Regions from separate parts of the Pseudoalteromonas sp. MM17-2 genome, predicted to be linked through region 1. Evidence: predicted binding sites of a transcription regulator. Region 1 holds the regulator's gene; the other holds the start of a gene.

Region 1 (7,325 bases):
AATTGCGCGGGCGTTGCTACGCACATCAACCACTTCGGCAATGCCGTCTACGTGCCCAGAAACCAAATGACCCCCTAACCTTGATAATGGCTGCAGCGCCTTTTCAAGATTAACACGTTGGCCTTGCTGGTAATGCGCAAAGCGTGTAAGTGATAAGGTTTCGCGCGATACATCGGCACTGAACCCATCACTGAATTTTTGTGTCACCGTAAGGCAAACGCCATTCGTGGCAATGCTGTCACCCAAGGCCACATCGTCCATGTTGAGGCTATCGCTGCTGACGCGCACTTTTAAATCGCCATCAACAAGAGTGAGTGAACTTAAGGTTCCGGTTGCTTCTATAATGCCTGTAAACATGGCTATTCCACTGCTCTTTTATCTAGGGTAAGGCGCACATCTTCGCCTATGGGGCGCATATCGCTAAATTGCATCTGTTCAATGTCGTTCATATCGGCAAATGGGCCTATGTTCACCAGCCCTTTGGCACCTTGGCCCATGAGTTTAGGGGCCAAATAAACCACATAACGATCAACAAGCTGCTGCTTCGCAAAGGCCCCCGCTAGGGTCGCGCCTCCTTCAAGCCACAGCGAGTTAATATCATCTGCAGCCAGTTGCGTGAGTAACGCGTCTAAATCTACATGGCCATCGTTATCCCCGGCAACATACAACTCGGTTACATTGTTGGGCCATTGCTGCACTTTATCAAGCGCAGGTGCTGTGCGTGAGCGCACGATAATAATCTTACCGGGTGTCTGCATTAACGCTAAATCGGGTGTGAGCCGGTAGCGACTGTCGATAATCACCCGCACCGGTTGGCGCACTTGCGCCAGCGGGTAATCGGCAAGTTGCTGTTCGCTTAGGCGCACATTTAATTGCGCATTGTCGCTTATTACCGTATCGGCTCCCGAGACAATGGCGCAATGTTGCGCTCGCAGGCTATGCACATCAGCACGGGCGTCACTGCAAGTAATCCATTTACTTTGGCCATTGGCGAGCGCCGTTTTGCCATCAATGCTGGCTGCTAGTTTGCAGGTGACAAACGGGCGCTGAGTACGCATACGTTTTAAAAAGCCGGTATTAAGCGCTTCGGCTTGGGCACCGAGCAAACCATACTCAACGTCGATGCCAGCGGCCTCAAGCATCGCCATGCCCCGGCCACTGACTTGCGGATTAGGGTCTTGCATAGCACACACTACTTTAGCAACTTTGGCGGCTATCAAGGCGCCAGCACAAGGGCCGGTGCGGCCGGTATGGCTGCACGGCTCTAAGGTCACATATGCGGTGGCTCCCTCGGCATTTTCTGCAGCGGCATTTAAGGCATGAATTTCTGCGTGCGGCGTCCCCGCCTGAATGTGAAAGCCTTCGCCAATCACCTTATCATCTTTAACCAACACGCAGCCCACATTCGGATTGGGGGTGGTGGTAAAACGCCCCTGCCAGGCTAAGGCAATAGCGCGGCGCATAAAGTGCTCATCTTGTGCACTGAAGCTCATATTAATCCCCTAGGCGGGCGATTTCTTCGCCAAATTCACGGATATCTTCAAACGAGCGGTACACCGATGCAAAGCGCACATAGGCCACTTTATCCAGCCCTTTCAGCGCTTCCATAATACACTCGCCAATAAGCAAAGAGCTGACCTCTCGCTCACCGGTCGCTCGAATTTGCGATTTGATTTGATGCACCACCTCATCAACCTGCTCGGTTTTCACCGGCCGCCTTTCTAAGGCACGATGTAAGCCGTTTAGGAGCTTATCTTCGTTGAATGGTTCACGTGAGCCGTCCCGTTTAATCACGCGCGGCATCACCAACTCGGCGCCTTCAAAAGTAGTGAAACGTTCATGGCAATCAATGCATTCGCGACGGCGTCGAACCTGATGGCCGCCGCCCACTAATCGGGAGTCGATAACCTTGGTATCTTTGGCGCTGCAAAAAGGACAATGCATAGTGACTGGGGTTCCTGTAGAAAACAAAAAGGCCGCTATTTTTGCGGCCTTTATCATACACAAATGTTTGCCTAATGGCTATTTAGTGCAGCTTAGGCATACACTGGAAACTTAGCACAGATCGCTTTCACTTGCTCTTTCACTTTTGCCTGAACATCAGTGCTTTCGATGTTATCAAGTACATCGCAGATCCAGCCAGCAAGCTCTTTCGCTTCTGCTTCTTTAAAGCCACGGCGAGTAATCGCTGGTGAACCAAGACGTAAACCAGAAGTGACAAAGGGTGAACGTGGGTCATTCGGTACTGAGTTCTTATTCACCGTGATATTGGCGTTACCGAGTGCTGCATCAGCATCTTTACCGGTAATGTCTTTATCGATTAAATCAAGCAGGAATAGGTGGTTGTCTGTTTTTCCTGATACCACTTTATAACCGCGCTCTTGTAACACTGATACCATTGCTTGTGCGTTAGCCACAACCTGTTGCTGGTATGCTTTAAATTCTGGCTGTAGTGCTTCTTTGAAAGCCACCGCTTTGGCTGCAATAACGTGACACAGTGGGCCACCTTGACCGCCTGGGAAAACCGCGCTGTTAAGCTTCTTATAAATATCTTCATCACCACAATTAGAGATGATCAAACCGCCGCGTGGGCCCGCTAGCGTTTTGTGTGTGGTGGTGGTGATCACATGTGCGTAAGGCACTGGACTTGGGTACACACCGGCAGCGATAAGGCCGGCTACGTGTGCCATATCTACGAATAAGTAAGCACCGACTTTATCGGCAATCTCGCGGAAACGCTGCCAATCAACGATACCAGAATAAGCTGAGAAACCACCAATGATCATCTTTGGCTTGTGCTCAAGGGCAAGGGCTTCAACTTGATCGTAATCGATCTCACCGGTTTGCTCATTCAAACCATATTGAATGGCATTGTAGGTTTTGCCTGAGAAGTTTACATGTGCACCATGAGTTAAGTGACCGCCATGAGCTAAGCTCATGCCTAGTACAGTGTCGTGTGGCTGAAGTAGCGCTTGAAACACTGCGGCATTAGCTTGCGAGCCGGCATGCGGTTGCACGTTTGCATACTCAGTGCCAAACAGCTCGTTAGCACGGTCAATCGCCAATTGCTCAACAACGTCGACGTGCTCACAACCACCGTAGTAGCGTTTGCCCGGATAGCCTTCGGCATATTTATTGGTAAGCTGTGAGCCCTGCGCTTCAAGTACGCGTGGACTACAGTAGTTTTCCGAGGCAATAAGCTCAATATGCTCTTCTTGACGAGAAACCTCATCGCCCATCGCTTTGGCAAGTTCTGGATCAAAGTCTGCAATGTTCATGCTACGTTCTAACATGCTGTCTCCTAGGTGCAACGTAATTGTCGATTTGAAAGGTGTTATTGTACGCGCAAACCGCGCATTTGCCTATCAAGGATGTGTGAGCTTATTTAAACAAGGATTGAATTTTTTTCACAGCCCTAAAAGAATGATATTTTTAAATCCAAAACATAATAAAAACAAATAAAAAATAACTGTTTTATTTTTATTGCTAATGAAAAAATCGGCTTTTCAGTATCAATGCCGGTAACTTGTCACTATGATCAATAAGCCGCCCAGCAATCACATGGATCACCCCTTGGTGGTTTTCTATTACCCCTTTCACTTCCAATAAACGTGCGGTTAGAAAGGCTTGTTGCTGGGCCTTCGCCGTTGCCTGCCACACCACGACATTGGTGTTGCCGGTTTCATCTTCCAAGGTTAGAAATGTCACCCCGGCGGCACTGCCTGGTGATTGCCGTCCAGTGACCAAGCCAGCAATAGTGACACTGGCGCCACTGCGACAAAGACGCAATTGCTGGGCGGTTTTTGCGTGCTGTAATCCCCCTTCGGCGCGTAAATAACACAGTGGATGCGCGCCCATATTGACCCCCATACTGGCATAATCTTCTAGGGTATCCTGTAACTTACTTGGCGGTGCTAATGGCAATGCATCGCTCTGTTCACCAAAGAGCGGTAACCGCTGTTGTTTGTCGATAATCTGCCAGCGGCTATTAAAGCGATCTTGCGCTATGCTCGCGAGTGCATTGCTGCTCGCTAACGCTTCTAATTCCACCTCGCGTAAGCCGCTTTGATACAGCTCACTGACGCTGCTGTATCCGGCTATTGGCCGTTGTTTAACGAGCTGTTGCGCACTTTGCTGACGAAACCCTTTAACGCAACGCAGCCCTAAGCGTATCGCGAAACTTTGCCCTTGGCGTACCAGCTGGTGCTCCCACACTGAGGTGTTGATATCAACGGGCAACACCGTAACCTGGTGACGTCGAGCGTCCTGCATGAGCTGGTCTAATGAATAAAAGCCCATGGGTAAGCTGTTTGCTAAGGCACAGAAAAACGCACTCGGGTAATAATATTTTAAGTAAGCAGAGACATAGGCCAGCACCGCAAAGCTCGCCGAATGCGACTCGGGAAAGCCATATTCGCCAAAACCACAAATTTGTTGATAGATACGCTCAGCAAATTGCTGCTCGTACCCGCGCGCTAACATGCCAGTGATGAGTTTACGTTTAAACTGAGTCAGCTCGCCATCACGTTTCCATTTAGCCATGGCCCGACGTAGCTGGTCGGCTTCACCACCACTGAAGCCCGCAGCGACCATGGCAATTTTTATCACTTGCTCTTGAAATATCGGCACCCCTAAAGTGCGCTTAAGGACTTGCTCAACTTCTTTAGAGGGGTAAGCAATGGTCTCTGTACCATCACGGCGTTTTAGAAATGGGTGTACCATATCCCCCTGAATGGGCCCAGGGCGTACAATGGCAATTTGAATCACTAAGTCGTAGTAACACCGTGGTTTAAGCCTTGGCAACATGCTCATTTGTGCGCGCGATTCAATTTGGAATACCCCGACGGTATCGGCGCGTTGTAACATCGCAAACACCTGAGGATCATCGCCAAGGCGGGTAATATCGGCAATGCTGATACAGTGTTGGTAATGTTGCGCCAGTAACTTGAAGCAGCGGTGTATAGCACTGAGCATACCCAAGGCAAGTACATCGACTTTTAATAAGGCGAGGCTTTCAAGGTCATCTTTATCCCACTGAATCACGGTGCGCTCGGCCATTGCCGCATTTTCCACTGGCACTAGCTCATGCAGCGGACCTTGCGAGATCACAAAGCCACCCACATGCTGGGATAAATGCCGAGGAAAGCCGCGAATTTCATCCACTAAGCGGAAAAAATGTTGGTTAATGGCCACATCCGGGTCAAGGCCAAGCTTGATCAGTTGCGCCTGCCATTGCTCGCTGCCATGGCGATGATTTAGCTGCTTAATATAGTAATCCAGTTGTGTTTCACTAAACCCTAACGCCTTGCCAACATCACGAATGGCACTTTTCAAACGATAGGTGATCACCGTTGCAGCTAAAGCAGCTCGCTGCCGCCCATATTTGCGGTAAATATATTGAAACACTTCTTCTCGGCGCTGATGTTCGAAGTCGACGTCAATATCCGGGGGCTCATTGCGCTCCTTGGAAATAAAGCGTTCAAACAATACATCAATTTGTCGAGGGTCTACCGCCGTGATCTCCAAGCAATAGCACACCACGGAGTTGGCCGCTGAGCCTCGCCCTTGATAAAGAATATCGCGACTTTTGGCAAAGCACACAATATCGTAGATAGTTAAAAAAAAGGGCTCATATTGCTGCTCGCTAATCAATTTGAGCTCTTTATCTATTTGCGCTTGCAGGTGTGCCGGTGGGGGCCCGCCAAAACGTTTGTTCGCGCCTTCGGATACCAAGGCACGCAAGTGCTCACTAGCACTTAATCCCTTAGGTACTAGCTCATGTGGGTATTGATAGCTGAGCTCATCGAGATTGAAAGTACAGGCTTGGCTAATATGCACTGTTGCTGCGAGTTGCGCTGGCGAAAACAGCTTGGCTAACTTAGCTTTTGGTCGCAGTGCGCGCTCCGCGTTGGTGAGTAAGGCTGCGCCTAGCTCGGGGACCGATTTACCGGCGGCAATGGCGCTGAGCACATGCTGCAACGGCAAACGTTCGGGGCTATGCATTAATGCCCCACCAACGGCTACAGTCGTTAACTGATGGTGTTGCGCTAAGGCCTCGGTATAAGTCAAATACTCGGGGTCAAAACTGCTTAGATGTCGCTGTACACCAATGTAAAGGTGGTTGTTATAGTGGCGCTTAAGCCACTTTCCCCAGTGCAGGTCATGCTCACTTAACACCTGCCCTTGACCTTGGGGCAGCCAAATGAGTATACATCCTTGCAGAGTTTTCAAATCCCATTCACTAAGCTGATAATGACCTTTGGCTGTGCGCCGGCGGGCATTAGTGATCACGCGACATAGTTGGCTGTAGGCTTTTTTGGTTGGGCACAGGGCAATAAAATGTAAGTGTTGATAATGAAAAGAGCTGCCCACGATTAAACGCAGCGGCAGTTGCTGCTCTTTAATATGACTATGCGCCCGCACCACTGCGGCAACCGAGCACTCATCACACAAAGCCAAAGCCTGGTACCCCAGCTCACATGCTTGCGCCACCAGCTCCTCGGGGTGCGAAGCACCACTGAGAAAGCTAAAGTTACTTTGACAAAAGAGTTCACTGTATTGCACGGCACTCATTAGGCGAAGTACCCCTGTACAAACCAACCCTGATGCTTGTCTTTGAACAACCAACATAATTGCCCTTGGGCATTTTCACCAATGTAATAGTCACGTTCAATTAATTGCTGTTGCCACCAATGGCTTTGTATCCGCTCTGGGCCGCGTAATAAACAAACCTGCTCGCTAAGTACTTGTGGTTCCAGTAAAAAATTAGGCCGCAGAGGGGCTGTTTTTTTACTGGAGCTAGAGGTGCTATAGCTGTGTAAAGGGCTTTCCTTCACTTGCGTATACTCAGGGATATGCGCATTGGTGCAATGCAAGTGATAACAATGTTGCGCCCCTAAGCGCGCGTGTAATACCCCTAGCAACTGCTGTTTTGCCAGCCCTTGCTGGCGCTTATCAAATAAATTTTGGCTTTCACCTAAGGCATCACTGAATTGCTCACAGGTTAATTGCACGGCAATAACGGGGGCATCCAAGCTGAGGGTCTCAAGCTTAACTTGAACTAAAGTTAACCAAGGCACTAACTGCCCTTGTGGTGCCACACTATGAACCGTAAACAGCTGTGTGGGTAATTCGCGAAAATAAAAGCTAAACTGCAGCTTCTGGGTGTGTAATTGCATTTGCCGTAAATAAGCACATAAATGCTCACATAGGGTGGTCATCACCGGGAGTAAACGCACGCTCTCGTCTATTTCAAAATTCAGCTCTTGCAAGCGCTGAAAGTACTGACTAGGTTGGTAAAAGCGATAGCAGCGCCCTTTTTTTGG
Region 2 (7,325 bases), on a different contig from region 1:
TGCAGAATAAAGGCTTCGAGCATCTCTTTGAGGTTGAAACAACGCGGCTGATTGCCATCTAGGGCAACCATATTCATGCCAAACACTGTTTGCATTTGCGTTTGTGCGTACAGGTTATTGAGGATTACTTCGCCGACTTCGCCGCGTTTTACCTCGATAACAATGCGCATGCCGTCTTTATCAGACTCATCGCGCAGCGCACTGATCCCCTCAATCTTCTTGTCTTTAACCAGTTCGGCGATTTTTTCAATCAAGCGCGCTTTGTTGACCTGGTATGGGATTTCATGGACAACGATGGTTTCGCGACCGGTTTTTTCATCCACTTCGACATCGGCACGAGCGCGGATATAAATCTTACCACGGCCGGTTTTATAGGCCTGCTCAATGCCCTTCTTGCCATTGATAATGGCTGCGGTAGGAAAATCAGGACCAGGAATGTAGTCCATCAATTCTTCAATCGTGGTTTCCGGCTCTTTAATAAGCGCCAAACAACCATTGATCACTTCGGTGAGGTTATGCGGCGGTATGTTAGTGGCCATACCGACGGCAATACCCGAAGAGCCATTGACCAGTAAGTTAGGCACTTTGGTCGGCAACACATCTGGGATTTGCTCGGTGCCGTCGTAGTTCGGCACAAAGTCTACAGTTTCTTTTTCTAAATCAGCCAGTAGCTCTTGTGATAGCTTCGCCATACGCACTTCGGTATAACGCATCGCTGCCGCTGAGTCACCATCTACCGAGCCAAAGTTACCTTGACCATCAACAAGCATGTAACGCAAGGAGAATGGCTGTGCCATACGAACGATGGTGTCGTACACTGCACTGTCGCCATGGGGGTGGTATTTACCGATTACATCACCGACTACACGAGCCGATTTCTTATAGGGTTTATTCCAGTCATTGCGGAGTTCATTCATGGCAAACAACACACGACGGTGAACAGGCTTAAGCCCATCACGCACATCGGGAAGCGCACGCCCTACAATTACACTCATAGCGTAATCGAGGTAGGAATTTTTTAACTCATCTTCAATATTAACCGGAAGGACTTCGTTGGCGAGATCAGTCATTGATTCCACTTTCCTTCTTCATTGACAGCCTCCGTCCCCAACAAAGTGAAGGAGAATCAGCGACTGTCATTTGTCGTTATTATCTGCGTTCATGCTATCACATTATTTTTGATTTTACAGGCGCTAAATCTTTGCGATTTGCGAAAATCCCCCCGTATAATGGCCTCATAAACACGAGGAAGTTTTATATGACCGAACATCAAAATGTAGACCACAGTGAAATAGCTAAATTTGAAGCCATTGCCGAACGTTGGTGGGATTTCGACGGCGAATTCAAACCACTGCACGATATCAACCCTCTGCGACTGGATTTCATCGCCCAGCACGCACAAGGACTGGCGCAGAAGCAGGCCGTGGATATAGGCTGCGGAGGCGGAATTTTAGCTGAGAGCATGGCCAAGCTTGGCGCTCAAGTCACGGGAATTGATATGGGCCAAGAGCCACTCAATGTAGCGAAGCTGCACGCGCTGGAGTCTGGGGTAAAAGTGGATTATCAGTTAAGCACTGCCGAAGCATTTAGCGAACACCACAGTGAACAGTTTGATGTGGTCACTTGTATGGAAATGCTTGAGCATGTGCCTGAACCCGAGTCGGTTATTGCCGCCGCCGCCCGCCTCGCTAAACCAGGAGCAAATGTGTATTTCTCTACGCTCAATAAAACCACTAAAGCCTATTTGCTGGCAATAGTGGGAGCGGAGAAGGTGCTAAAAATGGTTCCTGAAGGTACGCACGACCATAGTAAATTTATTCGCCCCTCGCAACTTATAACGTGGGCTGAGCAACAGGGACTCAAAGTGCGTCACAGCGCCGGCTTAAGTTATAACCCGCTGACAAAACAATTTACCCTTAATAACGACGTTAGCGTTAACTATTTATTACACTTCGAAAAATTGCTGTGATCGAAAATGATCCGCGCATTGTATTGGCAAATTCGCGGATGACGAATACACTATATCTGGTGGCTTGTTAATTTTTGAACACCAGATATAGTGATTTAAAATGATCGTCACGAATACAATTTAAGCGTATTGATGATAAAAAAATCAGTCGCTATCGGTACAAAAATTTCGTTTAAATTGTTTTTTTTGGCGTTGATTTTCATCTAAATACAGCTTTAAAAATGCTATAAGGTTAACGATCACTAACCCCTTGTAGTTATCCACAGATTGTCAAGGTATGCGCCTCTTGCAAAAGCATCGCTACCCCACTATCTTGTGAGTCGCTGTGATGAAAACACCATATATAGTGTTTAAATCTTGGCCAATTAGGCCGTGCTTTAATCTGCTGTACTCATAAATAGGTGATAGCGAAGCACTATCCTGGCAGTAAAGTAACATCCGCTGATGTAAATACGGGCGGCAACACGTATTTCTCAGCCGTGCGCTAAGACAACTAATTATAAATACGGGCAATAACTATGAACCAACAGCTATCTGTTAGTAAACGCGACGGACGTAAGGAAGCGCTGGATTTAGATAAAATCCATCGCGTTATTACTTGGGCGGCAGAAGGTCTGAATAATGTATCTGTCTCACAAGTTGAACTTAAGTCCCATATTCAGTTCTATGACGGTATCCGCACCGAAGACATTCATGAGACAATCATTAAGTCAGCAGCAGATCTGATCTCAAAAGACACTCCTGACTATCAGTTTTTGGCAGCTCGCCTTGCTATCTTCCATCTAAGAAAGAAAGCTTATGGCCAATTTGAGCCACCGAAGCTGTATGATCACGTAGTTAAGCTCGTTGAAGATAAACGCTACGATCAACATTTACTCACTGATTACACTCAGTCTGAGTTCGAGCAAATGGATGCCTTTATTGATCATAGCCGAGACTTAAACTTCAGCTACGCCGCAGTAAAGCAGTTGGAAGGTAAATACCTAGTCCAAAACCGTGTGACTGGCGACATTTACGAGAGCGCGCAATTTTTATATGTATTAGTGGCTGCCAGCTTATTCTCTGAATACCCAAAAGAAACGCGTCTTGACTATGTTAAGCGCTTTTACGATGCCGTTTCTACATTCAAAATTTCGTTGCCAACACCGATTATGTCGGGTGTGCGCACACCGACTCGTCAATTTAGCTCATGCGTACTGATTGAGTGTGACGATAGCCTAGATTCCATTAACGCGACTTCTTCTGCAATCGTTAAATACGTATCACAGCGTGCCGGTATTGGTATTAACGCCGGACGCATTCGTGCCCTAGGCAGCCCAATCCGCAACGGTGAAGCCTACCATACAGGCTGTATCCCATTTTATAAGCACTTCCAAACGGCAGTAAAAAGCTGCTCTCAAGGTGGAGTACGCGGCGGCGCAGCCACACTCTTCTACCCACTGTGGCACTTGGAAGTGGAAAATCTGCTGGTCTTAAAAAATAACCGAGGTGTCGATGACAACCGGGTACGCCATCTAGATTATGGTGTGCAGTTTAATAAGTTGATGTATACCCGACTCATTAAAGACGGCCACATTACCTTATTCAGTCCATCGGATGTGCCAGGCTTGTACGATGCCTTTTTCGAAGACCAAGAAAAGTTCGAACAGCTTTATGTGCAGTACGAACAAGACGACAGTATTCGCAAAAAACGTATCAAGGCCATTGAGCTGTTTTCGATGTTTTTGCAAGAGCGTGCCAGCACTGGGCGCATCTATCTGCAAAACGTGGATCACTGTAATACTCACAGCCCGTTCGATGCTAAAGTCGCGCCTATTCGCCAATCTAATTTATGTTTAGAAATCGCGCTGCCGACTAAACCGATGAATAATGTTATGGACGAAGAAGGCGAAATTGCCTTGTGTACGCTATCGGCATTTAACCTCGGTGCTATTAATTCACTCGACGAGCTCGAAGAGCTGGCCGAACTAGGTGTCCGCGCCCTTGATAGCCTGTTGGATTACCAAGAGTACCCTGTTCCTGCTGCGTATAACGCCACCATGGGCCGTCGTACTTTGGGTATTGGCGTCATTAACTTTGCCTATTACTTAGCTAAAAATGGCAAACGTTATTCCGATGGCAGTGCCAACGCGCTAACACACAAAACTTTTGAGGCGATTCAATATTACTTAATGAAAGCGTCAAATGAGTTAGCGAAAGAAAAAGGCGCTTGTCCTAAGTTTAACGAAACAACCTATGCTCAAGGCATTATGCCTATCGATACTTATAAGAAGGATCTCGATAGTGTATGTGACGAGCCGTTACACCTTGATTGGGATGGACTACGCGAAAGCATTAAAACCCATGGTATGCGTAACTCGACGCTATCAGCGTTAATGCCTTCAGAGACCTCATCGCAGATTTCTAATGCCACGAACGGCATCGAGCCGCCGCGTGGGCACATCAGCGTTAAAGCATCTAAAGACGGTATTTTGAAGCAGGTAGTGCCTGAATATGAGCGTTTGAAAGAGCAGTACGAGTTACTTTGGGATATCCCTTCTAACGATGGCTACCTGCAACTTGTTGGCATTATGCAGAAGTTCGTTGATCAAACGATTTCAGCCAATACCAACTATGATCCAAACAAGTTCGAAGGCGGTAAAGTACCTATGAAGTTACTGCTTAAAGACTTATTGACCGCGTACAAGCTTGGCGTCAAAACGTTGTACTACCATAACACTCGTGATGGTGCAGCTGACTCGCAAGACGAGCTTAAGCCAGAACAAGCCGATGACGGCTGTGAAGGCGGCGCGTGTAAAATATAATTACAGCATGCGGCTGTGTACAGCCGCATTCCTTTGTTGTTCTACCAAGTAGATTGAGACCCCACGACTATGTCATACACCACTTTTAGCCGTAATCATAACGACCAATTAAAAGAACCGATGTTTTTTGGGCAAACGGTGAATGTGTCACGTTACGACCAGCAGAAGTACCCTATTTTTGAGAAGTTAATTGAAAAGCAACTGTCTTTCTTTTGGCGCCCGGAAGAAGTGGATGTCAGCAAAGACCGTGTTGATTTTCAATCATTGCCCGATCATGAACGTCACATTTTCTTGAGTAACCTGAAATACCAAACCCTGCTAGACAGTGTTCAAGGACGCTCACCCAACGTTGCCTTGCTGCCTATCGTGTCGCTACCCGAGTTGGAGACCTGGATAGAAACATGGGCGTTCAGTGAGACTATTCACAGTCGCTCATACACTCATATCATTCGCAATGTAACGCAATCCCCTGAGCTTATTTTTGATGACATTGTCACCAATGACAAAATCAATGAACGTGCCGACGCGGTGACTCGTTACTATGATGACTTAATCCACTTAACATCAATTTATAACCTGTACGGCGAAGGTCAGCACACCGTTAACGGCGATGTCATTGATGTGAGCCTGTACGAGCTTAAAAAACGTTTGTACTTAGCGATGATGTCGGTGAATATTCTTGAAGCCATTCGCTTCTATGTGTCGTTTGCATGCTCGTTTGCGTTTGCAGAGCGTGAGCTGATGGAAGGCAATGCAAAAATCATTAAGCTTATCGCTCGTGATGAAGCCTTGCACCTCTCTGGTACGCAGCACATGCTCAATATTATGCAAGAAGGTAAGGACGACCCGCAAATGGCAGAGGTAGCAGCCGAGTGCCGCGAACAAGCCATTGCGATGTTTGTCGATGCAGCGCAACAAGAAAAAGAGTGGGCTGAATATCTCTTCAAAGATGGCTCTATGATAGGGCTCAACAAAGACATTCTCTGTCAGTACGTTGAGTACATTACCAATGTGCGTATGAGCGCGGTGGGCTTGCCAACTCAATTTGAAACTCAAAGCAATCCGATCCCATGGATCAATGCTTGGTTGGTATCTGATAACGTGCAAGTCGCTCCGCAAGAAGCGGAAATCAGCTCTTACTTAGTTGGCCAAATCGATTCGCAAGTGGATGCTAACGATTTTGGTGACTTTGACCTTTAATATAAGTGGGGCCTCTTTGGCCCCTACTCTTCCTCATCGTGTCTAACAAACCCGCTATCATCACACTTAATGGCCAGGCCTTGCTTCACCCAGAGCAGAGCCCCAGCTTGTTACATAGCCTAGAAAGTCAAGGTGTCGATGCGCCATATCAATGCCGTGAAGGGTTTTGCGGCGCTTGTCGAGCCAAGCTATGTCAAGGCAGCGTGGTGTATCGCCACGAGCCGCTTGCTTTTATTCGTGATGGTGAAATATTGCTGTGTTGCTCCACCCCTGAAGGCGACATTGCAATAAGTTTTGACGACTAAAACCAACTCACCTGCAGAGCTGAACGAACAAATACATCATTGGCAGTAATGCTAATTTCATCACTGTCAACACTCACATGCCATGCCAAAGAGCGCGCCAACATGGCCTCTAGGCGCGTAATAAAAGCGTTTTCGATAGCAATTAGCTCAACTCGCTGATGTGCTAGTAACCAGTGCTGTAGCTCACTATCAACTGGCATTACGGTGATCACATATAATTGTTGAGCCTCGCGATATAGCTTATTTAAGACCTTAATATCACCTGTAAACACTTCGATAACCAGCTCATAATCATCGAAGTCATTTTTGGCATAAACATCACGCTGTGGTTTTTCACGGGCGTCACATAACCTAAGGTCATGGCGATAAGCAAATAAGCAAAATCCAAGCAGTCGTAGAATAAAGTGATGCAGGGATTCGTTATCTCGCCGCGCGGTTGTAAAATGCTCATTCAATTGGCAGTGATGAACGTTATCATTAATTGTAAAGTGTGCTTTAAACACCCTTCCTTTATCGCTCATAAGTCCCGCTTCCTGATCCTTGATACTTAGTAAGTATAGAGCAAGGCGCAGGGTAACAACGAATAAACTGGAGGTTATAGTATAACATTGTTGAGTTTATTGATTTGCTAATGTTATATTATAGCCAATGTCAGTAACTGGAAGTATTCTTATGTTCAAACCTGCGCCTCTTTCTCTCACTATTGCCGCGCTACTGAGTGCGCCCAATGCGCTCGCGGGCACTGTGACCGGAACCGTTATCGACCCTCAACAACAACCCATCGAAAACGTTATTGTCCACTACCATGGTAAACAGCAAAGCGTTCGTACCAATGCCAATGGTGAGTTTTCAATCACCCTAGATGCAGCGGGCGAGCTACATTTCAGTAAAGACGACTATATTGATAAGCGCGTGGCGGTTAATGAGCAAGACCAAACGGTTCAAGTCAACCTCACCCCCTCCGCAATTGAAACCGTTGTTGTTTACGCTTCGGGACTGGATAAAAATAACCTCGACATGGTATCGCCAGTATCTGTACTGAGCGGC

The links. Region 1 encodes NrdR, which represses ribonucleotide reductase genes. Its sites were predicted from a motif close to AAACACNANATNTNGTGTTT; they were not measured.
Region 2: a site for NrdR is predicted at 2,302-2,321, ahead of nrdA (class 1a ribonucleoside-diphosphate reductase subunit alpha). Genes of this name have one in related genera too.

The regions. Positions count from the first base shown of each region.
Region 1 covers NZ_JAKRFV010000015.1:20,680-28,004, forward strand. Annotated here, with positions in the region: gene MHM93_RS12700 (riboflavin synthase) at 1-357, opposite strand, end outside; gene ribD (bifunctional diaminohydroxyphosphoribosylaminopyrimidine deaminase/5-amino-6-(5-phosphoribosylamino)uracil reductase RibD) at 360-1,493, opposite strand; gene nrdR (transcriptional regulator NrdR) at 1,495-1,944, opposite strand; gene glyA (serine hydroxymethyltransferase) at 2,037-3,293, opposite strand; gene MHM93_RS12720 (error-prone DNA polymerase) at 3,487-6,573, opposite strand; gene MHM93_RS12725 (DNA polymerase Y family protein) at 6,573-7,325, opposite strand, start outside.
Region 2 covers NZ_JAKRFV010000011.1:50,190-57,514, reverse strand. Annotated here, with positions in the region: gene gyrA (DNA gyrase subunit A) at 1-1,070, opposite strand, end outside; gene ubiG (bifunctional 2-polyprenyl-6-hydroxyphenol methylase/3-demethylubiquinol 3-O-methyltransferase UbiG) at 1,259-1,969, shown strand; gene nrdA (class 1a ribonucleoside-diphosphate reductase subunit alpha) at 2,488-4,773, shown strand; gene nrdB (class Ia ribonucleoside-diphosphate reductase subunit beta) at 4,843-5,973, shown strand; gene yfaE (class I ribonucleotide reductase maintenance protein YfaE) at 6,030-6,278, shown strand; gene MHM93_RS10610 (YaeQ family protein) at 6,275-6,799, opposite strand; gene MHM93_RS10605 (TonB-dependent receptor) at 6,951-7,325, shown strand, end outside.